3 regions of the Ferdinandcohnia salidurans genome follow, and region 3 is predicted to be linked to each of the others. Evidence: riboswitches for the same ligand, from Rfam matches in the RefSeq annotation. Region 3 holds a riboswitch; each other region holds the start of a gene.
What was found. A riboswitch is a leader RNA that binds a small molecule or an ion and turns the genes downstream of it on or off. The one in region 3 is predicted to bind S-adenosylmethionine.
Positions count from the first base shown of each region.

Region 1: another riboswitch for S-adenosylmethionine. It lies ahead of ACFSFW_RS22030 (iron-containing alcohol dehydrogenase family protein); the one in region 3 lies ahead of ACFSFW_RS17140 (sugar ABC transporter substrate-binding protein).
Region 2: another riboswitch for S-adenosylmethionine. It lies ahead of ACFSFW_RS18225 (5-methyltetrahydropteroyltriglutamate--homocysteine S-methyltransferase); the one in region 3 lies ahead of ACFSFW_RS17140 (sugar ABC transporter substrate-binding protein).

Region 1 is NZ_JBHUEK010000033.1:2,341-12,326, forward strand. Features, by position in the region: gene ACFSFW_RS22020 (methionine ABC transporter ATP-binding protein) at 1-957, opposite strand, end outside; gene ACFSFW_RS22025 (MetQ/NlpA family ABC transporter substrate-binding protein) at 1,097-1,933, opposite strand; gene ACFSFW_RS22030 (iron-containing alcohol dehydrogenase family protein) at 2,008-3,117, opposite strand; SAM riboswitch class I at 3,211-3,328, opposite strand; gene ACFSFW_RS22035 (alpha-hydroxy acid oxidase) at 3,475-4,617, shown strand; gene ACFSFW_RS22040 (MOSC domain-containing protein) at 4,883-5,593, opposite strand; gene ACFSFW_RS22045 (asparaginase) at 5,765-6,742, shown strand; gene proC (pyrroline-5-carboxylate reductase) at 7,064-7,918, shown strand; gene proB (glutamate 5-kinase) at 8,010-9,131, shown strand; gene ACFSFW_RS22060 (glutamate-5-semialdehyde dehydrogenase) at 9,145-9,986, shown strand, end outside.
Region 2 is NZ_JBHUEK010000026.1:1,063-11,048, reverse strand. Features, by position in the region: gene ACFSFW_RS18255 (DsbA family protein) at 1-886, shown strand, start outside; gene ACFSFW_RS18250 (pirin family protein) at 950-1,687, opposite strand; gene ACFSFW_RS18245 (sigma-70 family RNA polymerase sigma factor) at 1,872-2,588, shown strand; gene clpP (ATP-dependent Clp endopeptidase proteolytic subunit ClpP) at 2,593-3,195, shown strand; gene ACFSFW_RS18235 (Na+/H+ antiporter NhaC family protein) at 3,262-4,578, opposite strand; gene ACFSFW_RS18230 (SDR family NAD(P)-dependent oxidoreductase) at 4,612-5,376, opposite strand; gene ACFSFW_RS18225 (5-methyltetrahydropteroyltriglutamate--homocysteine S-methyltransferase) at 5,505-6,608, opposite strand; SAM riboswitch class I at 6,726-6,827, opposite strand; gene ACFSFW_RS18220 (DMT family transporter) at 6,938-7,816, opposite strand; gene ACFSFW_RS18215 (AbgT family transporter) at 8,022-9,548, opposite strand; gene ACFSFW_RS18210 (M20 metallopeptidase family protein) at 9,570-9,986, opposite strand, start outside.
Region 3 is NZ_JBHUEK010000025.1:571,526-581,511, reverse strand. Features, by position in the region: gene pxpB (5-oxoprolinase subunit PxpB) at 1-465, opposite strand, end outside; gene ACFSFW_RS17180 (DUF423 domain-containing protein) at 563-934, shown strand; gene gerQ (spore coat protein GerQ) at 995-1,462, opposite strand; gene ACFSFW_RS17170 (cell wall hydrolase) at 1,539-1,961, opposite strand; gene hemQ (hydrogen peroxide-dependent heme synthase) at 2,306-3,058, opposite strand; gene pta (phosphate acetyltransferase) at 3,355-4,326, shown strand; gene ACFSFW_RS17155 (MarR family winged helix-turn-helix transcriptional regulator) at 4,441-4,875, opposite strand; gene ACFSFW_RS17150 (CarD family transcriptional regulator) at 5,057-5,596, shown strand; gene lipL (octanoyl-[GcvH]:protein N-octanoyltransferase) at 5,896-6,723, shown strand; SAM riboswitch class I at 7,048-7,204, shown strand; gene ACFSFW_RS17140 (sugar ABC transporter substrate-binding protein) at 7,365-8,441, shown strand; gene ACFSFW_RS17135 (sugar ABC transporter ATP-binding protein) at 8,485-9,986, shown strand, end outside; gene ACFSFW_RS17130 (ABC transporter permease) at 9,986-9,986, shown strand, end outside.

The DNA of each region.
Region 1 (9,986 bases), on a different contig from region 3:
TTCAATCTCGACGAGGTCACCCTTTAAGTGAATCAAAAGCTGACCAAAGTTTTCTTCCTTTAAGCGGGTAATGCTTCCAGATAAGATGTTTGGAAAGACATCAAATTTCTTACTGACTAAAGCTAATGTTGGTTCACCTGAAGATTCTCCAAAGAAGGAAAGGGTGACGACCTGACCTGTTTCATTTAAGGTAGTGAGTATTTCGTCCGGAATCTTATGTGAGAATAGGCTATTCACAAATCTTTTTGTTGTTTGATGCTGAGGAGATGTGAAAATCTCTCTCGTTGGTCCTTTCTCAATAACCTCGCCATTTTCCATAACAGCAACCCGGTCACATATCCGTTGAATGACATTCATTTCATGAGTAATAAGTAAAATGGTGATCCCAAGCTCTTTGTTAATCTTTAATAATAAGTCTAAAATCGCTTCTGTTGTATCAGGATCAAGTGCACTTGTCGCTTCATCACTTAAAAGAATCTCTGGTTCATGGGCTAGTGCACGTGCAATCGCTACTCTTTGCTTTTGTCCACCTGAAAGCTCAGAAGGATAGGCATGATGCTTTTCCTCGAGTCCTACAATATTTAAATATTTTGTTACCCGCGCCTCGACTTCCTGCTTGCTTAAGCCATTAAGTTTTAATGGAAGTGCTATGTTTTCATACACTGTTGCTGTTTTCAAAAGATTAAAGCCTTGGAAAATCATTCCGATTTGTCCCCGAGCTTCACGGAGTTTTCCAGTTGAGAGCTTTGTCAAATCTACATTATTCACAATTACAGACCCAGAGTCAGGTTTTTCTAAAAGGTTCACACATCGGATAAGGGTACTTTTTCCTGCACCGCTATAACCAATTACACCATATATCTCCCCTTTTTTTACTGAAATGGAAACATCCTTTAACGCGTGAATTGAACCCTGTTTAGCTGTAAAAGTTTTTGAGATTCCCACTAGTTCAATCATTTGTAAAACTCCCTTCTTTGCTGGTATAACGTCCTTTTTAAAGATAAAAAGGTTTGTAGTAATCATCCTACGTTAAAAACTAGTATTGCTAGTAAGGAGGACGCAGTAAAAAGGTTACCGCGTCCTCCTCTCAAATTGCTTACCAAGATGGAACAACAGATCCGTCAAATTCTTCCTCAACGAATTTTGCTATTTCTTCACTGCGATAAATATCCGCTAATTTCGTAATAATTTCATCATCTTTGTTTTCTGTTCTTACGGCAGCATGGTTTACAAATGGAGAATCCTTAGGTTCGATAAAAATTGCATCCTTGGATGGTGTAAATCCTGCTTCAATCGCAAAGTTCGTATTAATCGCTGCTGCATCAAGCTCATCTAGTTGACGTGCAATTTGTGCAGAGTCAAGTTCAATGAACTCATAATTATTTTTGTTTTCCTCAATATCCTTAACAGTTGAGTTAAGACCAGTATCTGGATTTAATTTAATCAGACCAGCTTTTTCAAATAGTAATAGTGCACGTCCGCTGTTTGTAGGGTCACTAGGTAAACCAATTTTAGCGCCATCTTTTAGCTCCGCAATATCCTTTACCTTTAATGAATAAACTCCCATTGGGAATGATACAGTGTCAAATGATTTGACAAGGTCTAATTTTCGGTCTTCTTTAAATGCGTTGAAGTATGGCTCCGTTTGGAAAATATTTAAATCAAGCTCTTTTTCGTCTAAAGCAATATTCGGCATCACATAGTCAGTAAAGACTTTGATTTCGATATTTAGGTCTTCTTTTTCAGCAAGCTCTTTTACTTTTTCAAGGATTTGTTCGTGAGGACCAGCTGTTACTCCAATAACTAGCTTTTCATCACTATATAAACCTTCTGCTTTTTCGTCCTTTGAACCACTAGACTCGCTGCTTCCACCACAAGCTGCAAGAGTCGAAATAATTAAAACAAGTATACTAGCTAACAACCACTTTTTCATGTTTTTTCCTCTTTTCGTTGTATATTCATATTTAATCAGATTTAGATTTTTTCATATATCTGTAATATGTAGGTTTAATCAATTTTTGTGAAAGTAAGATCTTCCACGTTACGTATGGCTGATAAGAGTGCATCTTCTGAAATATTGATATCCATAAAATGGATAGACTCTTGTGGGAGAGTTGCTTTTTTAATTATCGCTTCCAAAAGAGTTTTGTTTTCTGGATCAATATTTAAGTCTTTTAAATTTACTGGAAGTCCCCATTCATGATAATAGCTTGATAGTCTTAAAAGCTCTTGCTCTTTATTTTCTAGAGCTAACTGGACCAGAGTTCCATATGCAACAAGCTCACCATGTAAAAAGTTTCTGGCTTGGTTTGCTTCAGTAAGGCCATTATGAATGGAATGTGCTCCTGCTACTCTTCCTGCCTTTCCACCGAAACCACCGACCATACCACCAGTCATAATAATGGCCTCAATCACTCTAACCAGTTCATCAGAGACACTTCCTTTAGAGGCAGATTGGATAGCCACTGTTGCATCCTGTAGTAGAACATCTCTGCAAATAGATGCTGAGAACTTTGAAACCTTTAGCCAAACCGGTAGCTCTTGATTTTTGAAAAACGCAGACAATAATGCCTCTGCTTCGTAATACTTCGCTAGTGTATCACCAATTCCTGCTCGTAGGTACTTTACTGGAGCTAAGGCAATAACAGCAGGCTCAATAAGTACTAAGGTATTGGCAAGAGGGAATTCAGTGTAGTGTGTAAAAACTCCATTTTGGTCATAAAACACACTAAGTGGAGTCCATGCCGCACATGTAGATGCAATACTTGGAATCAATATTGATTTTATACCTGCATTAATTGCTGAAGCCTTCGCAGTGTCTAGTGCAGTTCCGCCTCCGATACCAATAACTGCATCAACTGAGTTTACTGATAGATGATTAGAAATACTTTCTACACTTTCTAAGGTACAGTGACCCTCAATGAAGGTAAAACTTGACATAGGTAAATTGGTTATTATCTCCGGTAAATAGGTGGATACTGCATTCCAGGCCTTCTTACCGCATACTATATGAATTTTTTGAACCTTTAGCTCAGATAAAAGGATTTCTAATTCCTTAAGGCTCCCTTCGCCAATTCTAAAATGACCGGGTGCTCCTTTTACTGTTTGTATTGACATATACTCCATCCCTCCATTCTTTTAAGTGATTTACCAGAAAATAAAAAAACCTCTCATAAAGAGAGGCGTGGATTTACTTTAGAAGTAGTACCTCTCTCATTTTTCAAAATACAATGTATTTTGCAGGATTTAGCACCTGTTCATGTCTAAGTAAAACATGAATGGTTGCCGGGCTTCACAGGGCCAGTCCCTCAGCCGCTCTTAATAAGAGATTGTTATGAAATTTATTATTTTGATATTAAACTTGTTTAAAAGGTAAGTCAATCTTTTTTTTCTAAATTGTCAAAAATTCAATTGACTACCTCATTTTTAAGTAGTAGGTTAATTACAATAAATATGGAAAGAAGGCTTTATACAATGAATATATCAAAAGTGAAAGATGCGTACATAGAGAATATTGTGAAAGATGAATATTTTCCAGTCTCCTATGAAGAATTGGAGCAGGAAGCGAAAAAGAAAATGTCTGTTGGAGGATTTGGGTATGTTCGTTCAGGAGCAGGTGGGGAAGTAACCTTACGGGAAAATCAAGAATCATTTGCCAAGTATTCCATTGTACCGAGGGTTTTACGAGATGTATCAAATATCGATACAAGCATCACCTTGTTCGGGAAAACATACCCTCATCCTTTTTTGCTGGCCCCAGTTGGAATGCTAAAATTGGCACATGAAGAGGCAGAATTAGCTGTATCAAAAGCGGCCGCTGCTTATCAAGTGCCTTTTGTCCAAAGCACCGTTTCTAGCTATTCAATTGAAGAGGTAGCGGAGGTATCTGGTAATAGCCCGAAATGGTTTCAACTCTATTGGTCGAACAACAAAGAGGTTTCCTTTAATATGGTAAAACGAGCTGAGGAGGCGGGTTACGAGGCAATTGTTCTAACAGTTGATACGGTTATGATGGGCTGGAGAGAAGAAGATATGAAGAATCGTTTTTCACCATTAAGGCAGGGTGTAGGGAAAGCCAATTATGAACAAGATTCGGTATTCTTATCTTCCCTAGATAGTCAAGATTCAGAGTCTATTATTCAGGGAATCTTAGATAATATTCATCATCCTTCACTTAACTGGACTCATGTCGTTGAATTAAAGGAACGGACCTCATTGCCAATTTTATTAAAGGGAATTCTTAGTACGGATGATGCTAGACTTGCGGTTGAAAATGGTGTGGATGGAGTTATTGTTTCCAACCATGGAGGTAGGCAGCTTGATGGTGTGATTGCTGCCATTGATGCATTACCACTTATAGTGGAAGAGATAAAGGGTGAAATTCCCGTCTTATTTGATAGTGGAATTCGACGCGGTTCTGACATTGTTAAGGCACTTGCGTTAGGAGCAGAGGCGGTCTTTATTGGTAGACCGTTTGTGTATGGACTTGCGGCTGCAGGACAGAAAGGTGTAGAGAAGGTGATTGGCAACTTTGTTCAAGATACAAAGGTTTCCATCGCTTTATCTGGTGTCTCCTGTGTTAAAGACCTTAAATCAATTCGATTAATAAAATCATAATTTTGAAGTCGCTAGAATGAGAAGAACATTGGGTCTAATGAAGGGCGTTTAGTTCACCATACTGGGTTGAATAGGTCTTCATAGATGTAATGAAGGACATTTTATCTTCGATTCTCGGTAGAAGTGGTCTTCATCGAGGCAATGAAGGCCACTTTATCCTCAATGCCAATCTGTTTTGTCCTTCATGCTAAACAAATATATTCAGTCCAATTTAACCGTTTAACCTGTTACAGATTAGACAAAAATTTTTCAAGTTCCGGCAAATCTAAATATTCGGTCCGTAAACACGGTTTTCGATTGATTTTGATTCACCTTTTAGTCGTTTTGCTAGTGTTTCTTTCCAATTCGCTGCAAGGTATTTGCAGTCTGCAAGTTGCGCAGTTGCCTTCATATCCTCATTCTTTTCATGCATGACTTCATTGCAACGAGCAATGGTCCATTCAGGGTATGGGCGTTCTATTAACTTGATTTTATCCTGCTCTTTAACAATGCCTTCTTTGACAACGCGGAAATACCATCCGGTTCGTCCGCTATTTTGAATCCGTAATGCAAAATCTAGTATTTTAAAGCGACGAGCAGGCTTCCAGCACGGCTGACGTGGTTGTGAAACTTGAACCAAAGCCTCTCCTACCTCATAAATATCCCCGATGCAAACATTGGATTCATCAAGACCCACAATAGAGAAGTTTTCTCCCATTGCTCCTGCGACAATTTGATCATGATTCAATTCACTTTGCCATTTTTCATAATGAGTTGCTGCATAGGCCAGAACGGCTTTTTCAGGTCCGCCGTGATTTTTTAAATCAGCTTGACCATCCCCGGTTAAACTCTCTTTACCAAGCATTACCGGATTATGAATGGGTTCTTTAAAAATACCACTTGTCCATTCTTTATCCATAAGCTTTTTCGCATTTGGGTCACCCATTGTTTTGGGTTTGCCAATAAATAATTGGTTAATGTATGGTTGGCTCTCCATTTATCTATCACCTCTAGTTTTAGTTTACCACTATTGAATAGAAGGAATTTGTCCAATATGGCTTAAAGTGATGGTAATTTCTTTTAATTCAAACTATTGAAACAAGTGGTGGCGAGTTATACTATTAAATTAAAAGCTTCTAATGGTTGTTTTAGATTGAGGAGGGTAACCGTGGATAAGAAAAAAATCATTATGTTAAGTACAGGTGGGACAATTGCCAGTAAACGAAATCCAGAAACGGGGCTGTTAACAGCTGGTGTGATGTCTGGTGAAGAACTATCTGAAATGTGTGATCTCCCTTCATATATAGATGTTGATGTGATATCTGTCTTTCAGATACCTAGTAATCATATGACGTTTGGTCATTTAATTACTTTGAAGGAAAAGATTGAAGAGGTCTTTGAAAGCTCAGATGTAGATGGAGTCGTAGTCACTCATGGGACGGATACATTAGAAGAAACGGCATATTTCTTGGATTTAGTTATCGCTGACGAAAGGCCAGTTGTGATCACTGGTTCACAGCGGGGACCTCAAGTGAATGGAACGGATGCTTTTGTTAACTTGCGCCAATCCATTCTATTAGCTGCATATCCAGAATGTAGGGGTCTTGGAACGGTTGCTTTATTTAATGAGAGGGTCTTTTCAGGGCGATACATCAAGAAAAAACATGCTTCAAACGTTGATGGATTTACGTCTTTTGGCTTTGGTTACCTAGGAATTGTGGATCAAGATACAATATTTATCTACCAAAAACCAGTAAAACGGGAAACATATACTTTGAAAACCTCATTACCTACTGTTGAGCTTGTAAAAACCTCGCTTGGTTCAGATGGTAAGTTTATAGATTGTGCTACTGATCATGGGGCTAAAGGAATTATTGTAGAAGCCCCTGGTAGAGGTCATGCACCGCCTTATATCCTTGATAGTGTAAAAAGGGCAGTTGAAAAAGGGATATATGTACTTCTTACAACAAGTGCTGAGGAAGGGGAGGTAAAGATGGTTTATGACTTCCCGGGAAGTGCTTGGTCCTTACAAAATGCGGGAGTCCTATTAGCTAGTGATTATGACAGCAAGAAGGCACGAATTAAATTAGCAGTTCTTATTGCAGCGGGCATTAAAGATATAAATGAAGGTCATTTTCATCATTAAATTCTAGGAAAAGAATAGGTTCATTTGTTATTTGAAAAGTAAGCAAAGGCGGTGGACCTGTCCTTTTTGTCGGTTTTAGTAGTAGTTTGTAACATTTTGGGACGAGGGACCTGTCCCTTTGTCCCACTAACTGGCAAATTATTGGCTCAGGCGTGTTTTGAGCGGATAGAAGGTGGTTTGATGTGATTAGCTTACTTTGGTAGCGTTTACACTCGCTAATTGAATCATATGCATATGACTTTCCGAGATACCCTTGATAATGGTTTTAAAGATGTTACGATAAATACGTTGTTAAAATTTTTACCACAAGGGAGACATTTGATGTTACATGAAAAAACAATCGCTTTTATAGGGGCAGGATCAATGGCAGAGGCAATGATTTCAGGAATTGTTGCAGCTGGAAAAGTCCCTTCGAACCAGATTTTTGTTACCAATCGTTCGAATACTGCAAGACTACAACAGCTTGAAGAAAATTATAAAATTAATGGTTTAACAAGCCAACATCTAAACCTACGAAATATCGATATGATCGTCCTCGCAATGAAACCTAAGGATGCAGAAGTTGCATTACAGTCCATCAAAGATTCACTTCAACCGCACCAACTCGTTTTATCCGTTTTAGCGGGTATTACCACAACCTACATGGAGCAGCATTTACCAGCGGGGCAACAGGTGATTCGGGTGATGCCGAATACATCTAGCATGATTGGAGAGTCTGCAACAGCAATTTCAGCTGGTTCCACGACTACTACTGAAAATATGTTACTAGCAAAAGACCTACTCGAATCAATTGGTGAAGTTTACGAAATTCCAGAGGAGCAAATGGATGTGTTTACAGGAGTAGCGGGTAGTGGACCTGCCTATATTTATTACCTAATGGAACATATGGAAGCAACAGTGAGAAAAGCAGGATTACAGGAAAATGTGACAAGAGATATTATTGCTCAAACGATTGTCGGGGCAGCAAAAATGATTCAGCAACAGAATGAGACACCGACCACATTACGAGAAAATGTGACTTCCCCAAATGGAACCACAGCTGCAGGTTTAGCAGCCTTAGATAAAAATGGTGGCGGTAAGGCGATCTCACAAGCTATTAAACATGCAGCAAAGCGTTCCCAAGAAATCAGTTCACAGCTTGAAGGAGCTAATGAGAAAAAAGTTCAAGCTGTTTAACATAAGCATATAACCCTTTTACGGGCGATAAGCGCTTGTAAAAGTATTATCGTCCGGCAATCAAAAACAAAAACAGATAAGGATTGATCGGATGTCCATAGAAAAAAGAGTTGTTATTAAGGTCGGAAGTAGCTCGTTAACGAGTCGTCACGGAGAAATTAGTAAGATAAAACTAGAAAAACTGACGAATGAAATTGCCGAGCTGAAGGATGCAGGGCACGAGGTTGTCCTTGTATCATCAGGGGCAGTCGCTGCTGGATATAGAAAGCTTGGCTGTCTTAAACGCCCAGATTCATTGCCGGAAAAACAAGCAGCTGCATCGATTGGTCAAGGATTATTAATGGAATCGTATTCCCACCTCTTTTTATCGCACGGCTATGTGGCTTCGCAAATTTTAATTTTAAGAAGCGACTTTTTGGATGAATCACGTTATCAAAACGTCCGCAACACGTTGAACGTTTTATTAGAGCGGGGAATTATTCCAATCGTTAATGAAAATGATACGCTTTCGACAGAGCGTTTGAACTTTGGTGATAATGATACATTGGCGGCTAAAGTTGCTGGATTAGTGGATGCCGACCAACTGGTCATTTTATCTGATATAGATGGTTTATATGATAAAAACCCGACTTCACATGAGGATGCTAAGCTGATTGAGCGAGTGTCTGAAATTACGGATGAAATCGAGAATGCTGCGGGTGGATCTGGAAGTGCTGTTGGTACAGGTGGCATGAAATCTAAAATTGAAGCCGTGAAGATTGCGATGGCTTCTGGGATTTCCACCTTCTTAGGAAATGCAAACAAAGGAAATATAATCGTGGATGCCGTGGAAGAAAAGGCGACGGGTACGTATTTTGATTGTAAAAAATCTGTGACAATACTTAATCAAAAGAAAAAGTGGATTGCCTTTCACTCGGGGTCCAAGGGAGAAATAATCATAAATGCCGATGCAACAGAGAGAATTGTAAAGAACAGAAAGAGCCTACGGCTAAAGGAAATTCTTCAGGTCGAAGGTAGGTTTGAAAAAGGTGCTGTTGTTCGTGTAGTGGGCTCGGATGAAGAAGAAATAGCCAGAGGTTTGGTGAAAATCTCTTCAGAGGATTTAGGACGGATGCTACAGTCTCAAAGAGATCAAGTAATCGATTCCACTGTCATCATGGAAATGGGAGATTTTGTTTGCCATATTGATGCACCAATCACAATAGGAGTTTAAAAGGAGGAATTAGGTGACTTTAGTAAAAGAAAATGTAGATATTAGAAATCAAGCCCGTGAAGCAAAAAAAGCGGCTAAACAAGTAGGTATTCTATCAACTGACGATAAAAACAGGGCATTATATATATTAGCTGAACATTTGGAAGCAAGCTTTGAAACCATTTTAGAAGCAAATAAGGTTGATTTACAAAAAGGGGAAGACGCCGGATACACGCCAGCATTCATGGATCGGCTAACCCTTTCAAAGGAACGTATTTTTGATTTTGCAGAGGGACTTCGCCAAGTTGCTGCTTTGGAGGACCCAACAGACCAAGTCATCTCAGATTGGACATTAGAAAACGGCCTACAGGTGAAAAAAGTAACCGTACCTTTGGGCGTTATTGGAATGATTTATGAGGCACGACCAAATGTAACGGTTGATGCAACTGGGCTTGCGTTGAAATCCGGAAATGCAATTATTTTAAAAGGTGGCTCATCAGCGATTCACACAAATAAAGCAATCGTTGAGGTGATTCAATATGCGCTAGAGCATACGATGATACCAAGGGAAGCTGTTCAATTTATTGCAAGTACGGATCGAAAAGCTACAGGACAGCTTTTTACGATGAAGGAATATATTGATGTGCTTATTCCACGCGGCGGGGCCTCTTTGATTCAAACGGTTGTTAAACAGGCGACAGTTCCTGTACTTGAAACAGGTGTTGGAAACTGCCATGTCTATATTGACGCTGAAGCTGATGTCAATAAGGCGTTGCCTATCCTTGTGAATGCAAAAACGGATCGACCGGCTGTTTGCAATGCTGCGGAAACAGTCCTTATCCATAAGGATTGGTTGCTAAAGCATAAGGATGCCCT
Region 2 (9,986 bases), on a different contig from region 3:
TGGTGTTTGTGGTGTAGCAGGAGACGATGACATGGAAGTAATTGATTTTAACCAACCAAAGAAAACGATTGATTTGTATTATGTGACAGATCCTATCTGCTCACATTGCTGGGCGCTTGAACCAACTTTCCGTCGTTTCAAAGAGCAGTATGGACATTATTTCAATTTCCACACCGTCTTAGGTGGATTACTTGAAAAATGGCATGGCGGGCCTGTTGATCCAGCAAACGGAATTCATGGTCCTGCAGATGTTGCTGGCCATTGGAGAGAAGTTGGGGAATATTCACGTATGCCAATCGATGGATCATTGATGATTGACAATCCCGTTCAATCTTCCTTCCCACCGTCTCGTGTGTATAAAGTCATTCAAAAGAATCACGGTGATGACAAAGCAAATGAATATCTCCGCCATGCAAGGGAAGAATTATTTGCCTTCAATAACAACATCGCTGAAAAATCTGTGATGATTGAAAATGTCAATCATTTAGGTTTAGATGGAGAAGCCATTGTAAAAGAAGCAGAATCTGAAGTTGGCCAACAATTATTAAACGAAGACTTTGCTCTTGCAGCGAAACTTGGTGCCAGAGGCTTTCCAACAATAATTATGGTAAATGAAGAAAACAAAGGCGTTAAAATTGTAGGTAGCCGTCCATTGGATTATTACGTTTCCGGACTATCGAAAATAACAGGCGAAGATGCACCGCAAGCAAAGCAGCAACCTGCACTATCTGACTTGCTTGAAAAAGAAATTCTTTTTGCAAAAGAAATTGAAGTGATGTACGATTTGGAACCTTCTGCACTTCAAGCATTCATTGAGAACCAATTAAAGCCAGGCACGTTTGAAGAAAAAGAACTCCTCGGCGAAAAATACTTTGTGAAAAAATAATGGGACATAGGGACAGGTACACTGTCCCAGTAAGAAATATGGGACGAGGGACCCCTCGTCCCACTAATATGCCCATTTCCCACTGATCGTTCCCTCCATCGACACTGGTGCATTCATGTCGACATAGAATAGTACAGCTGTTGTATCCGCTACTCCAGTTATTGAAGGTAGAGGCTCCTCTAAATCTGTAACAGCTTCCTTTTTTTTAATCTGAAAATCCCCAACAGTAAGCTCACCATCTACAACATATAAAAATGGTGATAAGCCTTGGTAAACAGGTATTTCTAACTGATCCCCTTGCCTCAAATGCGCATCAAGAATATAGACATTTTGTCGAACCTTCAGTGGCGCTTTACTTTCTTCAGGTCCTACCATGAGATACCAATCACGGTTTCGAATGGGCTTTTCATGAAATTGAATCGTTGGTTCGAGATCGGATTCATAGGGTCGAACAAAAATTTGGAGCATTTCGACTTGATCATTTTTCACTTTTTCCTCATGCCAAAAGCTCCGACCCGCATTCATCATCATTAAGTGCCCAGTCGTTATCGGAACCTCTATCCCAGTTGAATCCTTATGATGCATTGTACCACGCCATACATAACTCAAAATCTCATCGTTGACATGCTCATGCATCTTTATCGTTAATCCTTTTTTCATCACAGCATGGTCGATAATACTTAACGAGCCGAACGCAAAATCTTTATTCTCCTCTAAAATATCGCCAGGCTGAATTCTTGTGATTGTAAATGGACCCTTGTATGGTTGCCAATGCTTTTCGGCAGAAAGTTTTTGTAACATTGAAAGGTCACCTTTTGTCCTTTTTGTATATTATAACAAACCCTACTAATCGTTTCTTGTTCGAGAGCTTTTACTTTGCATATAATGGAAACTAAGTAAACCTTGAAAATATTTTTTACCCCCGTATCTTTTCATACCCTTTTATTCGTTTATAAAATAGAGACGCGCTGAAGGAGTGATTGTTTTGCATAGTAAGCTTTGGAATGGTTCAGAGGACTTTAGAGAACAGAAGGAATTTTTTACTGAGGAACAACTTCATGATCTCTATCCGCTGCTCCGACGATATTGCCAGTTTATATCCCAAAACAGCTGGGATGGAGAAGATCTCGTGCAGGAATCCTTGATTAAGGCTTGGAAGCATTATAGGCACCAGCCTACAATCTCTAAAGCACTCTTGAATAAAATAGCCCGAAATGTATGGATAGACACAGTGCGAAAACGAAGCAAAGAGTCTCTTGAAGCTATTACTGATGATGGATATGATGAATCCCTGCAAATGGAGAAACGCTTCGAGGCTGTACAACAGCTTATGAGTAAGCTAACACCGAAGCAAGCTGTCATTTTTGTTTTAAAAGAAGGGTTTCAGTTTCAACTACTTGAAATAGCTGAACTATTAAACACAAATGAGACTGCTGTGAAAGCCGCCATGTATCGTGCAAAACAGAAAATGGAGAAGAAAGAAGAAATTCCACTTATCGAGCAATATTGGACAGAGGAAGATCGTGAGCAGATTCAAAAAGTACTATATGAATCTTTAAACAAGCAAGATCCATCCATATTAATCAGGACGATACCTTCTATCCATTCTTTATCGAAAAACACAAATCCAACTTGTTCTATGCAAAAATCACGATCCTACAAATTTCCTTCAAGCACTGTCTCTATGGCTATGGCTGCATAATAAGATGCAAGCGAATAAGGAGGAAAATAATTTGAATTCGATACCATATGTAATTGAACAATCCAGTCGTGGGGAACGATCGTATGATATTTACTCGAGGTTATTAAAAGATCGGATTATTTTGATTGGTGACGAAATAAATGATTCTGTTGCCAATAGTATAGTTGCACAGCTATTATTTTTAGCAGCTGATGATCCCGATAAAGATATTTCCCTTTATATTAACAGTCCCGGTGGCTCTACTTCTGCTGGTTTTGCCATTTTTGATACGATGCAATATATTAAACCAGATATTAGGACCATTTGTACAGGTATGGCTGCATCCTTTGGTGCCATGCTTTTGCTAGCCGGAACAAAAGGAAAAAGATTTGCCCTCCCAAATAGTGAAATCATGATCCATCAGCCGTTAGGTGGGGTGCGCGGCCAAGCAACTGAGATTGAAATTTCCGCAAAACGCATCCTTAAGCTTCGAGAACATACCAATCAAATCATTTCAGAACGCACAGGTCAACCAGTTGAGAAGGTAGCAAAGGATACTGATCGGGACTATTTTATGAGTGCAGAAGAAGCAAAGGAATACGGGATAATTGATGGAATAATTAAATAACCATCTTTATAGAAAAAGCGAATACCACTCTCAAATGGTAATCGCTTTTTACCTTTTCAGGATTTGTTATGCAGCCTTTATTTTTTTACCTTTATTTCGTTCAAATCTTGGAAATCCAATTAGAATGGCAATAATACCACATATTAAAATTGCAATTGGATAATAGGAATATGCCAAAATGCTTAATGGCGAAATTGCCGCCAACCCTGATGCGACAAGCATTTGTCCTCCATATGGAACAAGCCCTTGCCAGCTACTCGAAAATATATCAAGAATACTTGCAGATTTTCGTGGATCAATTTGGTATTCATCAGCAATATTCTTTGCCAATGGACCAGTGATAATAATAGAAATTGTGTTGTTAGCAGTAGCTAAATCTGTGACACTAACCAATCCAGCAATTCCAAACTCTGCCCCTTTTTTCGTTTTAATTTTACTCGTTACAAAGTTTAGAAGCCATTGGATACCACCGTTATGCTGGATAATGCCAATCATACCTCCGATTAAAATCGCAACAATGGCTAAATCCTCCATATTAATAACACCTTGGGAAACAGCTTTTATAAATCCAGTCAAGGTGTAAGAACCATCAACTAAACCAATAATCCCTGCAAAAATGGTCCCACCTAGAAGAACAATTAAGACATTCACTCCCAGTAAAGCAACAATTAGGACGGCTAGGTATGGAACTACTTTAATAAACTCATATGAGTAATCTCCTAAAGTTTCAACACTATTACCAGCAGTAACGAACCAAAGAATGATTGCAGATACGATAACGGCAGGTAACACAATCAGAAAGTTAGTTTTAAATTTGTCACTCATTTTCGTTTGCTGTGTTCGTACCGCTGCGATGGTAGTATCAGATATCATCGAGAGGTTATCTCCAAACATCGCCCCACCAATGACCGTTCCCATTGCTAAAGCCAGCGGTATCCCAGTTTGTTCTGCAATGCCAATACCAATTGGAGCAAGTGCGGCAACCGTTCCCATTGATGTCCCCATCGATAGAGAAATGAAACAACCGACAACAAATAATCCGACCATTAATAGATTACTAGGAATAAAAGTTAACCCCATATTTACGGTAGACTCAACTGCCCCCATGCCTTTTGCAGTTTCAGCAAATGCACCAGCTAAAATAAAGATAACCGCCAACAGCATAATGTTGGGGTGACCAGCACCTTTTGTAAATATATCAATTTTCGTTGATAATTTTTCCTTTTTATTCATTATTAATGCAATGGCAGAAGCAATAATAATCGCAACATTTAATGGCATATTTGAAAAATCACCGGAAATAGCTCCAGTGCCGACAAATAATAAGACAAAAATTAATAATGGAAACAACGCAGAGAAGCTTCCTTTTTTTACATCTTCCATTTCTACCAACTCCTTTCATTTTAAAAGATGAAATCAGTGCATCGTCATTCCACCCGTAACATTTATCCCTTGCCCCGTCATATAATCCGAGTATGTTGAGGCTAAAAACACAACAACATTTGCGATATCTTTAGGTTCAGCCGTTCTACCTAGCGGAACCTGAGAACAGTCCTCCTGCCTTATTAGCTCAGCATTAAGCCCTCTTAACTCACCGCCTATTACTCTTTCCTTACGCTTCATGTCAGTTTCTACGATGCCAGGACAAACCGCGTTCACATTGATTCCATCTTGAGCCAATTCAATTGCCATTGTTTTTGTAAAGCCTAATACAGCATGTTTGGAAGCAACATAACTTCCCATTAATCGGTACCCATTTTTACCCGCTTGCGAGGATATGTTGATAATCTTTCCACCTTGCCCTTGCTTTTTCAGGATTCTTGCGACGGCTTTACTGAACAGGTATACTCCTTTTGCGTTCACGTCCATCACAAGGTCCCAGTCTTCTTCTTTTATATCTACGGAGTAATCCATTTTTGAAATTCCGGCGTTATTCACTAAAATATCTAAACGCCCAAAATGCTCCATTACTTCTTGAACCGCTTTTTCAACCTGTGCGGCTATTGTAACGTCTGCCTGGAAGTAAACTAACTTTTCATTGGAATTTTCCGCATTAAATTCTCTATCCACTACAGCTACTTTAGCCCCACACTCTAAAAATGCGTCCACAATCGCTTTTCCGATACCTTGGGCACCGCCAGTTACAATAGCTACTTTTCCTGTTAAATCCATACAATACATTTTAGTATCCTCCATGCCTTCATAAAAAAAGTATTCGCGTCTGATTACTTGGTTTTATCCTGTAAAAGGAACAGGTACACCGTCACACCTGCTAATGCAGTTGGACGAGAGCCCCGTCCTTGTTTCCTTTATCCCCAAATTTCTTTTGAGATATCTACAATGTATTTCAATTTCGCCCATTGCTCTTCTTCAGTTAAAATATTTCCGTGGTGCGTCGAAGCAAAACCACATTGCGGGCTGATACACAAATTTTCAAGTGGTACAAATTGTGATGCTTCTTTTACACGTGCGATAATATTCTCTTTAGATTCTAATTCTCCACGCTTTGATGTAAATACACCAAGAACAACGCGAGGGCCATTATTTGGGATATACTCTAATGGAGTGAAGTCCCCCGAACGATCGTCATCATACTCTAAGAAAAAGCCATCCACTTTTTCTTTCGCAAAAAGAGTAGGAGCAATTTTTGCATAGCTTCCTTCGAATGCCCAGTTAGAACGGTAATTTCCACGACAAAGGTGGGTCGTAATTGTTAAATCTTCCGGCTTTCCCTCTAATACGCCATTAGCCACTCTTAACGCTAATTCGATTAATTCTTCACGTGTTGAACCACTATCATTAAAAGGGATCTCCGGTGCATTGAGACCTGCTATGTAAACATCGTCTAGTTGTAAATAGCGGCAGCCTGCCTCATAAAAGGCTTTAATGGCATCTCGATATGTTTGAATAATATCATTCGCATATTCCTCAAGATCAGGATAGATTTCCTTGTTACGGATTCCAGCATTAAACAATTGATTCGGACTTGGAATGGTTTGCTTTGCAATCGCACGGTCACCCACGATTTCTTTAAATTCAATGAAATCTTTAACATGTGGGTGCTCAGGATTAAAGGAAATTTTCCCAATAACTCGCACGTCGTATCTCTCGGTCTCTTCTTCCTTGAACTTAAAGCCATGGTTCGGAACATAGCCCTCTACTCCATTCAAATGCTCTAAGAAATCTGTGTGCCAAAATCTCCGGCGGAACTCGCCATCTGTAACGGCATGTAAGCCAATTTCAATTTGTTTATCTACAATCTTTTTAATTTCTTCTGTTTCAATATCATGAAGTTCGTGTGCTGAAATTGCTCCAGTTTGAAAATCTTTTCTTGCCTGATGAATTACTTCTGGACGTAATAAACTTCCTACATGGTCTGCACGAAATGGAGCCTTTACTAACGTTTTTGTCATTTTAAAACCTCTCCTACCTTTTAATTTTGGGACAAGGGACCTGTCCCTCCGTCCCACACAAAAAACCCTCTTCTTGCAAATAAGAAGAGGGTTGGATAGACATATGAAGTCCCGCTCTTCTTATCTTCTAGCTTGTTGCTACTGGAATTGGCACAGTACTTAAAAAAGTCTGTTGCCGAGGCTTCAAAGGGCCAGTCCCTCCACCTCTCTGGATAAGAAAATTCGAAATATTAAATTATGAATTAAACTTTACGCTCAAATGTAAAATTTGTCAATAGTAATTTTCCAAATAAACCTTTGGTATCGACTTGTTGTGTACTTCTTACGCTCTACGACTTTTTAGTGTTTTTCCAATTAATCTCACTTATAAAAGTAGATCCCAAGATTAAGATGCCACCGACTATTTGTATGAGGTTCATACTTTCATTTAAGATAATGGCAGCCATGATTACAGCGGAAATGGGGTCAATATAGCTTAATACGGCAATCGTTTGACCTTTTAATTTTTTTATTGCTGAAAAATATAATAGGTACGCAACCCCTGTGTGAATGATCCCAACCATTAGTAATAGACTGATTGACTGTAGACCAAGTCCTGAGTAATTCAGGCTTTGCGTAGCTAAAACGTATGGAAACAGTACAATCGAAGCCATTGAAAGCTGCATAATGGTAGTTTCAAAATCTGATAGGCCTTTGATAAACTTGTTGATTAGAATCATACTTGCGTAAAAAGCTGCAGCGAGTAAGCCATTCAAAATGCCTACAGGATGGTTGTATGTTCCTGCCGATGTTTCAGCACCTGGATTAACAACTAAAAGCAAACCTACAAAGGCGAATACAATGCTAGTTCCCTTCATCCAAGTCCATTTTTCTTTCAATAATAGCGGTGCCAAAATCATAACAAACACTGGGGCAAAATAATAGCTTAGTGTAGCATTCGAAATAGTTGTATATCGATAAGATTCGAATAGAAAAATCCAGTTGAAGCCCAACGCTGCCCCGGATAAAAGCAGTAAGATAAGATTCCGTTTTGACATTTTCAATGAAAACTTTTGCTTTACTAGAAAACTGGCACCAATTAAAAACAAACTTCCAATTGTCCCCCGAAATAAAGCCATTTCGCTCGAAGAAAGATCAATATTCTTCACAAACAACCCAATACTACCAAAAATCAGCATTACTCCTATAAAAATAAACTTTGCCTTCATATCCCTACTCCTATTTATAGTCCCGCCCTCTTCCCCTATGTGGCAAAAGAACAGGCACAAAATGTCCTAAAACTAAATGAAACAGAAAATCTCTAATATGAGATTCTCTGTTTCACATGTTACATTGCTTTATTTAAATTGTCAGCCTATATTTTTATTTCCTGAATCTTTTACGTAAAAAATCTTAATCTCGTAATCTGTCCCTCTATAGATGAATCGGTCCCTGTGGTCCAACTGGAACACCGATTAGGTACCAAATCACTGCAATTATGATCCAGAATATACCGAAGAATACCGTGTATGGAAACAATCCAGAAATCAATGTTCCTAACCCAATATTTTTATCGTATTTTTTCGCAAAAGATAATAATAGTACCAGATATGGAAGCATTGGGGTAATAGGATTTGTAATCGAATCTCCCACGCGGTAAATGGCTTGTGTAAAGGCCGGGTGGTAATCCAAATACATAAACATCGGTACAAAGATTGGAGCAAGAATCGCCCACTTTGCTGATGCACTTCCAATTAGCAGATTTACAAATGCAACAAAAATAATGAACAAAATGATTAACGGAACACCTGTTATCCCTATATCATTAAGGAAGTTAGCCCCTTTAATCGCAATGATTGGACCTAGATTACTCTCGCTAAAGAATGAAAGTAATTGTGCGGCAAAAAACACTAAGACAATGTAAGGTCCCATCGTGCTCATCGATTTTCCTAAAATATTTCCAAAATCTCTTGAACTAGTAATTGTTTTGGCACCAAGTCCATAGAAGAAACCAGGAATAAAGAAGAAAATTGTTAATAATGGTACAATCCCTGAAATTAATGGGGATCCATCGATAATCGAACCAGTTTCCGGATTACGTAAAATGCCATTTTCAGGAATAATCAGCGCCAATAAAACAATTACATAGACAGCTGTAGATATTCCTGCCCATTTTAGTCCGCGACTTTCATCTAATGAAATGTTTTCAATTGCCTCAATTTCACCTGTATATTCCCCAAATCTTGGAATCGTAAATTTATGCGTGACCCATACAGAAACAAATAACAGGACAATTGCTGATACCGCGATAAAATAATAGTTCATAGCAGGATTTGCTACATAATTTGGATCTACCGTCTGAGCAGCTGGACCGGTAAACCCAGCGACAAGTGTATCAGACATGCCAATAATGAAGTTTGCAGCAAATGCTCCAAGTGTGGAGGCATATGCCATAATGAGTCCCACGAGTGGATGATATCCAAAAGCCATTAATACGCTTGCTGCGAGTGGCGGCAATACAATTGGACCTGCATCACCAGCTGCGTTTCCTACAATCGCAATTAAAATAATGATTGGAATAATTAGCTTTTTTGGAGTCGTTAAGACCGCACGCTTCATAATCGTTGAGAAGAATCCGCTATTTTCAGCCATTCCAATCCCAATCATCATAACAAGAACCATACCAAGTGGAGCAAAAGCGGTAAAGTTCGTCACTGAATTTAGTAAAATTGCAACTAGACCATCCCCAGTTAAGAGATTAATAGCCTCCACCGCTTCTCCTGTCGTGGGATGTGTTGCTGATACATTGAATAACGATGCAATATAAGATGAAATTAAGGTAATGGCACAAAGAATAATAAACAATACGATTGGATCAGGTAGCTTATTCCCTGCGTACTCAATCGAATCCAGCATTCGATTAAAAAATGTTTTATTTTTTTTCGTTGTAGTTTGCGACATACTATCTCCTTTCTGTGATGCTTATTTATTGTTAGTTAATGTTAATGCTGTAAAGACGTGGAATCGCAATCCGTCTTTCAACGCTTCTTCATCAATATCAAATTTAGGATGGTGGTGTGGATATGTGATTCCCTTTTCTTCGTTCCCTGCACCAATAATGACAAAGCAACCAGGTTTTTCATTACTGAATGCAGAAAAATCTTCTCCACCAAGAAGCGGATCAACCCACTCAAGTGTTCGATCAGGTAAGAACTCTTCAATAACCTGTACAACTTCATCTGTTACGTGTTTGTCATTCATAACCGAACTATAGCCATACGTATAGTTTACCTTTGCTTCAACACCGTTTGCTTTCGCAATACCTTCAGTAATCTCACTGATACGTTTTTTAACAAGTTCACGTACTTCGGGACTTAATGTTCGAACGGATCCACCAAT
Region 3 (9,986 bases):
CCGGGGGGTTGCAAAGCGTGGTGTGCTAAGCGTAGCTGGAAGCCCTTTTAAATACGGGAAGCCCGGTAAAAAACCAATCATATAGACGAGATAATCGACGCTGCTATGGAGGGAAATCACATCTTCGATTGAGAGCCCGTGCATGCGTGCAACACTCTCGATGTCCTCGCCATCATAACAGGTTGGAATCACAATAATCTCTTTTAAAGAGGTGCCTTGTTCTGTTGAATGCGCCTCGCAAATCTCAGCAACCTGCGCAAAAAGACTTTTATAGGTAGTGAGAATCGGATTATAGTAAACTGTAATTGATTGAAAGGCTGGAACGAGTTCAACAACCCCTAATATATTCAGTTTTTCAATTTGTTTCGTAGTTTGCTGGATTTGACGCTGTAAGCTGTTTGAAGCCGGCTTCTTGTATAGAATCTGCAAGGCCATGTCTCCAACAGGAATAATCTCGTAGTTCATGTTTAAAACTCCTTTGTAGTCTTGAGTCCTACTCCTATCTTATAATGAATATGGTAGAATAAAAATACGAATTTCAAAAAAAGGATGGAGAACGAAAATGAAATTGTTCTTAATATTGGGAGCGATTAATGCATTTCTAGCAGTTGCGCTTGGTGCATTTGGTGCCCATGGTTTAGAAGGAAAAATCACTGAAAAATACTTAAAAACATGGAATACAGCCGTTCAATATCAAATGTTTCACGCGATCGGATTGTTTATTGTTGCCTTTTTAGCGGACAAGTTTTCACAAGTTAGTTTAATTACAACGGCCGGTTGGAGTTTGCTTGTGGGGATTATTTTATTTTCTGGAAGCTTGTACGTTTTAAGTGTGACTGGTATTAAAATCCTTGGTGCCATCACACCGCTTGGTGGAGTTGCCTTTTTACTAGGCTGGGTATTATTAATGGTGGCTGCTGTAAAACATATGTAAAAAGAAGTGTGCAAAGGCGCCACAAATGTAAAAGGAGTGTCCGTGGACACTCCTTGCTTTTTAGCGTGGTGGATAATTGACTAGACCAGCATTGGCCCCGAATGGATATTCGTACTCAATTTCTTCGTCGAATGTAATGTATTGTAAGTAGACCATTAATAGTAAGTAGCGCATGCCTGTTTGCGGGTCACTTAAAATGATGTGATCACGGCCTGCAGCTTCAATCACACCTTTGAAAACCTTTTGTTGGTTCGTGTTATCAAAGCCCATGTAGACAGTCGCAAGCTTTCCTTTGTTCAAGCGAAGAATGTTTTCAATATACGATTCTTCGATTGGAAGCATACCCGGTACATTTTGCGCAACCCCACCCGTTGGAACGAAAGTTGGCGTTTGTGGTGTCTGAAAGCCTGCTTGTTGTTGCTGTTGGTATGGATATCCTCCATATGCGAATTGGTTTGGATCCATGTAGCCTCCATACTGGCCCATGCTTTGTGGGTTATACCCGTAAGCAGCATACGGATTTTGCATTGATTGATTATCTTTACTCAATGTAAGCCCTCCTCAGATTGTTAAGTTTTTCTCTTTTTAAATAAAGGCAAATGCCTTAGAAAACGTCTGGACAATCCTCCTGTGTTGGTTGGTAGAAGCAGTGTGCTTTAAACCTTCCTACGTTCGACTGGTTATACCATTGTGCCGGACAGTTTCCTGATGGTTCAAAAAACCATAAAGAAAACCTGGCTGGGTGAAATCTTTCCCCTTTTAGTACTCTTCGTGCAAGTGCAATCTCAGACGGTCGAGCAGCCTGGTAGAAATAGCCCTTTTGGGTTGCTTCAAAGCCACCAGGACTTTGAAAGACCATTTTTCGAATGGTGTTAATATCTTTAAAATCCAGACAACGTGATCTTGCGCGGTTTACCCCAACATTACCTACTAATAGCATTCCTTGTTTGCCTTCGCCTTCAGCCTCAGCACGTAACAGCCTTGCTAAAAGCTTTACATCTGCTTCCGTGTGCGCAACTACTGCCATCTTTTCACCTCACTTACAAAAGAAGACAAGGATAATGAAAAAGCCTCTTTACTAACTTATTGTTTCGGTGAAAGATGGGTTCCTACTTTTTGATTATTTTTTGGGATTTTGACTAGAACTTTTTGGTGGGTTGTTTAGAAGATTCATCATTGCATTGTATGAGCGAGGAAAAAGGATTATGAATATGGATAAAAAAAAGAGAGGAAGCCCCTCTCTTTTTTTATGTCTAGTGCCATGCGCCATCGGCTCTCTGGTCTAAGAAAAACGCTTCGGAAGGTAAAGTGCACCTTCTGTCAGCGCTTTTCTTATGCTTGTCGCCTAAGGCTGTGCGCATGTCACTTTTCTTAGTTAATGTGTAGGAATTGTGGTACTTTTTCTTCAGTTAAAATGTTTCCAACGAAGAATGCTCCGAATTCACCGTATCGAGCACTTACTTCGTCAAAGCGCATTTCATAGACAAGCTTCTTGAATTGAAGCACATCGTCTGAGAATAGGGTTACGCCCCATTCGTAATCATCAAAGCCGACAGAGCCTGTGATGATTTGTTTTACGATTCCTGCATATTGGCGGCCAATCATACCGTGGCTGCGCATAAGCTCTTTGCGTTCTTCCATTGAAAGCATGTACCAGTTGTCATTACCATCACGGCGCTTATCCATTGGATAGAAGCAAACATATTTGTTCTTCGGTAAGGTTGGGTATAAACGTCCGCGTACGTAAGGATTTTGGTATGGATCCTCATTGCTTTCGCCTGCTACATAGTTACTTAATTCAACAACAGAAACATAAGAATATGTAGGGATTGTGTATTCAGCAAGCTTTGTTTTATTGAATTCATTTTCGATTTCATTTAATTCTTCCATTGTTGGGCGAAGAATCATCATCATGAAATCAGCTTTTTGGCCGACAACTGTATATAATGCATGGCTTCCTTGGTTCTCTGCTTGAGTTTTATTCCACTTTTCTACTAAACCAAGAAATTCATGAATTGCTGCTTGTCGCTCGTCACTAGAAAGGGTTTTCCAAGACGTCCAATCGATTGAACGAAAATCATGAAGGCAATACCAGCCATCAAGCGTTTGTGCTGCTTCAGCCATTACAATCACTCCTTATTTTTTCACATGGTTATGTATTCAACACTACTATATCACAGTTTCCCCTATAGCAAAGTGATTAAACCTTAGGAGATTTTGTGAACAAAGGTGAGTGTGAGTAATTTGTCAGGTTGTTGGGAAAATTGAAGATAGTGACATAATACTGTCACATGATTTTTAAGGCTTTTTGGTTTTCAATTTGTGAAAAAAGCCGTATTCTAATGGTTGGCAGTTTTTCAGGGCGACCGATGAGCCCGTCTTACATAAAATGCATTAATAACGTGCTAGGAGGAATAAGAGTGAGCGATTTATTTACTCAATTAAAACAAAAAGTATCTGAGAAGGACATGAAAATTGTTTTTCCAGAAGGATTAGATGAGCGTATTTTAACAGCAGTAAGCCGTTTGGCAAGTGAAAAGGTGCTTGTACCAATCGTAGTTGGTGAAAAAGCAGCGGTTGAAAATAAAGCTAGCGAGCTAGGTGTTTCACTAGATGGCGTAGAAATCTATGATGCGAATTCATACCCCGAGTTCGATCAGCTTGTGGCTTCATTTGTTGAACGACGTAAGGGCAAAGCAACTGAGGGGGATGCACGTAAGATCCTTAAGGATGAAAACTACTTCGGAACCATGCTCGTGTATACCGGTAAAGCACACGGGCTAGTTAGTGGTGCAGCACACTCGACTGCAGACACGGTTCGCCCTGCCCTTCAAATCATTAAAACCAAGCAAGGTGTGAAAAAGACGTCTGGTGTGTTTATCATGGTTCGTGACGATGAGAAGTATGTATTTGCCGATTGTGCGATTAATATTGCACCAGATAGCCAGGACTTAGCAGAGATTGCCATCGAGAGTGCCAATACAGCTGATATGTTTGATATTGAACCAAGAGTAGCGATGTTAAGCTTCTCAACAAAAGGTTCTGCAAAATCACCTGAAACAGAAAAGGTAGTGGAAGCTGTCAAAATTGCAAAAGAAATGAATCCTGCCTTAGTATTGGACGGAGAATTCCAATTTGATGCGGCATTTGTTCCATCTGTTGCAAAGAAAAAAGCACCGGATTCCATCATCAAGGGAGACGCGAATGTATTTGTTTTCCCAAGTCTTGAAGCGGGTAATATTGGGTATAAAATCGCACAGCGACTCGGAAACTTTGAAGCGGTTGGTCCAATTTTACAAGGCTTAAATCAGCCAGTAAACGACCTTTCACGCGGATGTAACTCAGAGGATGTTTATAAGCTAGCTTTAATCACAGCAGCGCAAGCGTTGTAAGAATGAGAAATGGCCATGTCTTTAGGACATGGCCATTTTTTATGGGTGGGTGTCTTTTTGCTAGTGACAGTAAATAACCATTAGTGACAGTATTTCTGAAACAGTGACAGTAAATTAATGTTCAATTTCCCAATCCTTTTTTAATACATTTTTTAGTAACACTATTTGTTCTTCCCCGACTTTTTCTATGATTTGCTTTTCAATCGTTGCTTTTAGTTCCTCATTTTTCTCATAGCACTCTTCGCCAAGGGGTGTTAATTCGATTCGTTTTTCCTTTTTATTGTTTTCACCATCCATTACGTTGACTAGCCCTTTTGCTTTTAAGTTTTTAATAAATTTATGAGTAGCTTGCCTCGTTATATCGACATTTTTAGAAACAATCGCAATCGTTGTTTGTCTTTTATAGATACGCGACATGATATACCATTCTGAATTTGAAATCGCAATGTCGCTAGACTCGTTCCATAGTTTTTCAGCAATCCCTCGAAGTTGACCATGTCTCTCACTTAAGAGGTCGATTAAATCTAAATGTTGAAGTACAGGGTCCATAAATTCCACTCCCGATTTTATAATCGCCATTACTATACAAAAATTAATAGGTACTGTCAACTAAGTTGACGAAATTAGACCGAGGGTTTATTTTGTCAACCAAGTTGATATTTTTTGGATTATGGTGTATGATTAAATAAAGTCAACTAAGTTGACAATCCATTGGATAGGAGCATGATACATGTTTAACATAGGTGATCTAGTGATTTATTCGAACGTGGGTATTTGCCAAATAGATGATATATGTGAAAAAACATATGGTGGTATGACTCGGACTTATTATATAATGCACCCAATTGACGATAACTCGTTGATAATCCAAAACCCAGTGGATAATGACCGGATTTTAATGCAAGGAATCATTGATAAAAGTGAATCAGAGGAACTCTTAGAATCCTTTAAGCTACCAGGAATTCAGTGGATTGATAATAGTTCGGAACGTCAAAAAGCTTATTCTGGGATCGCTTCGTCTGGAGATAGACAAGAAATTTCAAGAGTACTTAATACATTGCTATGTAAAAAGCATGAACTCGAAATGAACGATAAAAAATTGTCGGAACATGACCGCCGACTACTTCTTTATATTCAAAAAATATTATTTAAAGAATTCGCCATTACGTTAGATACAACAGTTGAGGCCGTAACGAAAAAAATCAATCAAATGATTGCCTTTAAAATGAACAAAACCTCACGTCATGAGGTAGCTAAATACGTAAATTAAGGGTAAAATAGGACGGTATAGGAACCAGGCATAGCCTGGTTTTTTGGGGTTTATTTCTTTTAAGACCCTCATCGTTAATCTAGTATTTTAACTTTATTCATTCAGAAGTCTCCTACTTCTATAAGTGGGGGATGAATGCAAACAGAGTATACAATTCAGTCGGCGTTCAAACTCTGACTGAATAAAGTTAAAGCCTCCGGCGGATGCCACAGATTTTCAATGGAAACTTTTCGAGCAAGCTCGAAAAAATCTGGGCGCAAATACGCCATGGCGCATTTGATATTATAGGAGTATGCCTTATGACCGAAAGTCTTTTATATCAGCCTAGTTGGCGGATTATTGATCAATCTAGTCTAGGCTATCAATTTGATGCACTACAATCATTTGCGATAGATGACACTCTTTGTGCGTTTGTGGGTAAAGGGGAATCACCAGCTACAGCACGGACCTGGGTTCATCATCAAACCATCGTTCTGGGTATTCAGGATACAAAATTGCCTTTCTTGGATGAAGGGGTTAAGTTTCTTGAATCATTGGGCTACCGCGCGATTGTCAGGAATTCAGGTGGACTAGCAGTGGTATTAGATGAGGGAGTGTTGAACATTTCACTCATTTTTCCTGAGACTGAAAAAGGGATTGATATCAACCGCGGCTATGATACAATGCTTGAACTCATTCGAAAAATGTTTGAGGGCTATGAAGTCGATATCGTTGCACGAGAAATCATTGGATCATATTGCCCAGGAAGCTATGATTTAAGTATAGATGGGAAAAAATTTGCGGGGATTTCTCAGCGCCGCTTACGTAATGGAGTAGCAGTACAAATTTATTTAGGTGTGACTGGAAGTGGGGCAGAACGAGCAGACATTATTCGTCAATTTTATGATATAGGCCTGCAAGGTGCGGAGACGAAATTTGTTTACCCAGATGTAAAGCCAGAAACAATGGCTTCCTTGGCGGAGTTAGTTGACCCAAACCTTACAGTACAAACTGTCATGCTGTTGCTGCTTCAAACACTAAAAAAAGAAAGTGAGCACATTTTCGCTTCCCAACTAACGGGGGAAGAAATGCCGTTATTTGAGCAAAATTATGTGCGTGTCCTTGATCGGAACGAAAAAGCATTATAAGACCAGGGGGACGGTTCTCCTGGTTTTTTTGTGTGGAAAAATGGAGTTGTGCGGATGCAATTGCGTTTTACCCATAATTTTTTAGCCGAAAAATATTTCCACTATTAAAATATTTTTTATAATAAAAATATTGAATTTTGTTTTTGGGCGTGATATGATTCTCGTCAAGTAAGTTAATCGAACTTCATTCAGCCGGGATTAATATCCCGGTTGAATGAAGTTAGCCTCCGGCGGATGCCTCGATTTTTCAAAGGAAATTTCGAGCAAGCTCGAAAAATCGGGCGCAATTACGCCAAGGCGTAAATTGAATATATGCTGTATTTTCTCTTATCAAGAGTAGGCTGAGGGATTTGGCCCTATGACGCCCAGCAACCGACCGTAATACCATTGTGAGATGGGGCGAGTTTTTTATCGCCGGGTATAACCCGTAAGGCACGGTGCTAATTCCAACAGAAGGATTTTTCTTTCTGGTAGATAAGAGGTGCGAAGACTTTTGTATGCTTCAAGCCTCTTTCTGATGAGAAAGGGGCTTTTATTTTTGTTAAAAATGGCCTCATAAAAACAGGAGAGTGATGGCTTTTAATCTGTAAAAGTAGATTTAAAAAATAGAATGACAAACACAAAAAAAGGGGAGAAAAACAATGAAATTAACAAAATTATTATTCACAGCGTTACTAATTATCGCAGTATTGGTTGGTTGCCAACCAAAAGTAGCAGAGGAAACGACGAAAACAGATAGTACAGAAGTAAAAAACTCTGATCATCCATTAGCAAACAAAAAAATCGCTTTAATTATGCAACAAAACTTAGGAACTTTTTCTGCTCAATACATTGAAGGCGTTGAAGAGCAAGTGAAAAAATTCGCGGGTGAAACAACTGTTTTTACATCTGAGGGAGACCTAGCAAAAATGGCGTCAAACGTTGATGCAGCGGTAAACCAAGGCTTTGATGCGATTTTAGTTGACCATGGAACAAAGGAAGCCCTACAAAGCTCTATACAAAAAGCAGTTGAAAAAGGTATTCCAGTTGTAGTGTTTGATGCGGAAGTAGAAGTTGATGGAGTTACTGTTCTTGAACAAGGCGACCAGCAAATGGCTCAAATGACACTAGAGAAATTAGCGGAAGATGCTGGCGGTGAAGCAAATATCGTAAAAATTTGGGTGGCTGGCTTTGCTCCAATGGAAAGACGCCAAATCGCCTATCAAGAGTTTCTTGACAACAATTCTGGCATAAAAGAAATCGCAACATTTGGTGCAGCAACTGCTAACACTGCACTTGATACACAAGCACAGATGGAAGCTCTATTAAAGCAATATCCTGAAGAAGGCCAAATTACAGCAGTGTGGGCAGCGTGGGATGAATTTGCAAAAGGTGCTGTTCGTGCAATTGAACAAGCAGGCCGTACAGATATTAAAGTGTATGGAATTGACATGAGTGATGAAGATTTACAAATGATTCAGGCAGAAAACAGCCCATGGGTTGCATCTGCAGCGGTTGATCCAAAAGATATCGGACGTATTCAAGTTCGTTTTGCCTACCAAAAACTAAATGGTGATGAAACACCAGAACGAGTAAAACTAGAGCCAGTTTTCGTAACAAAGGATGCACTTCCTGAAGAAAAAATTACAACTGCAGAGCTTGACCAATATATTGAGGGCTGGGGTAAAAGCGAACAAGGTTACACAGATGAGCTGAAAAAGCTTGAAGCTGGAGAGTAAAAAAGAGGGCCTCCCGAGGTCCTCTGTAAAGGAGGATATGTAGATGCCTTTACTCGAAATGAAGGAAATTACAAAAAGTTTTGGTAATGTGATTGCACTTGAGAATGCTTCTTTTGAGTTACAAAGGGGCGAGGTTCACGCGTTGCTAGGGGCAAATGGCGCTGGAAAAAGCACGCTGATGAAAATTCTATCAGGAGCGTATGAGCTAGATACAGGGGTGATTACCCTTGAAGACAAAACAATTGAGATTCGTTCTCCGAAGGATGCAAAAGCATCAGGCATTCACATTGTCTATCAAGAGGTCGACACGGCGATTGTACCTCAGCTAACGGTTGCTGAAAATATTTTACTCGATACCTTTTCAACTGAAAAAAGCTTGTTCATCAATAAAAGAAAGCTTCGTGAACAAGCAGCCTCGATTCTAAAGCTCTTGAATGTCACGGATATACCCATGACAAAACAGGCATTAGAGTTATCGCTTGCCGAAAAACAGTTGGTGTTGATTGCAAGAGCTCTCGCACATGAAGCGAAGGTTATCATTTTTGACGAGCCAACAGCACCATTATCGATTGAGGAAACAAAGTACCTTTTCAATATTGTAAAAACACTGAAGGAAAAAGGAGTCGGTTGCGTTTTTATCTCGCACCGATTACCAGAGGTGTTTGAAATCTGCGACAGGTTAACGATTATGCGTGATGGCAGGACGATTACCACTTTTTCAACAAAAGAGGTGACTCCGAAAACGGTTGTTGAGACGATGCTTGGTAGTACTTTTACAGAACAGTCTTCGAAACGAAAACCTGTGAAGGGAGATCTTCTTTTAGAGGTAAACGGGCTTGATGATGGGGAAAAGCTTACCGATGTTTCGTTTACGGTTTCTGAAGGGGAAATCGTTGGGGTTGTTGGGTTAGTTGGCGCTGGAAAAACAGAGCTTGCGAAAACATTGTTTGGCCTTCGTCCTTACGAACAGGGTGATGTGATCGTGAAGGGGAAATCGCATCATTTTACTCATTCACAACAAGCAATTGAGGCGGGTTTTGCGCTTATTTCAGAGGAGCGCCGTAAGGAAGGATTGTTTATTCATGAGTCCATCTCTACGAATCTATCCTTTGCCAATCTGAAAAAATTCTCACCGTTTTTAGTTATGAACCGGAAGGCTGAAAAAAGCTATGCAGGCTCCATTATTGAATTGCTGGGAATTAAAACAAACGATACGGAAACTCTGGCTGAGCATTTAAGTGGAGGAAACCAGCAAAAGGTTGCGATAGGAAAATGGGTTTCTCGGAATGCGGGTCTCTATTTGTTTGATGAGCCGACAAAAGGGGTTGATGTCGGTGCGAAGCAGGATATTTTCAAACTTATTTATTCCCTCGCCGACGAGGGGAAAGGGATTCTTTATTTTTCTTCTGAAATAGATGAGATTATAAGAATTTCAGACCGGATTCTTGTCATGTATGATGGAGAAATCGTAAAGGAACTTTCAGGAGAAGAGGCAACACAGGATCAAATCCTTTTGTATGCTAGTGGTGGAAAGGATGACGTACA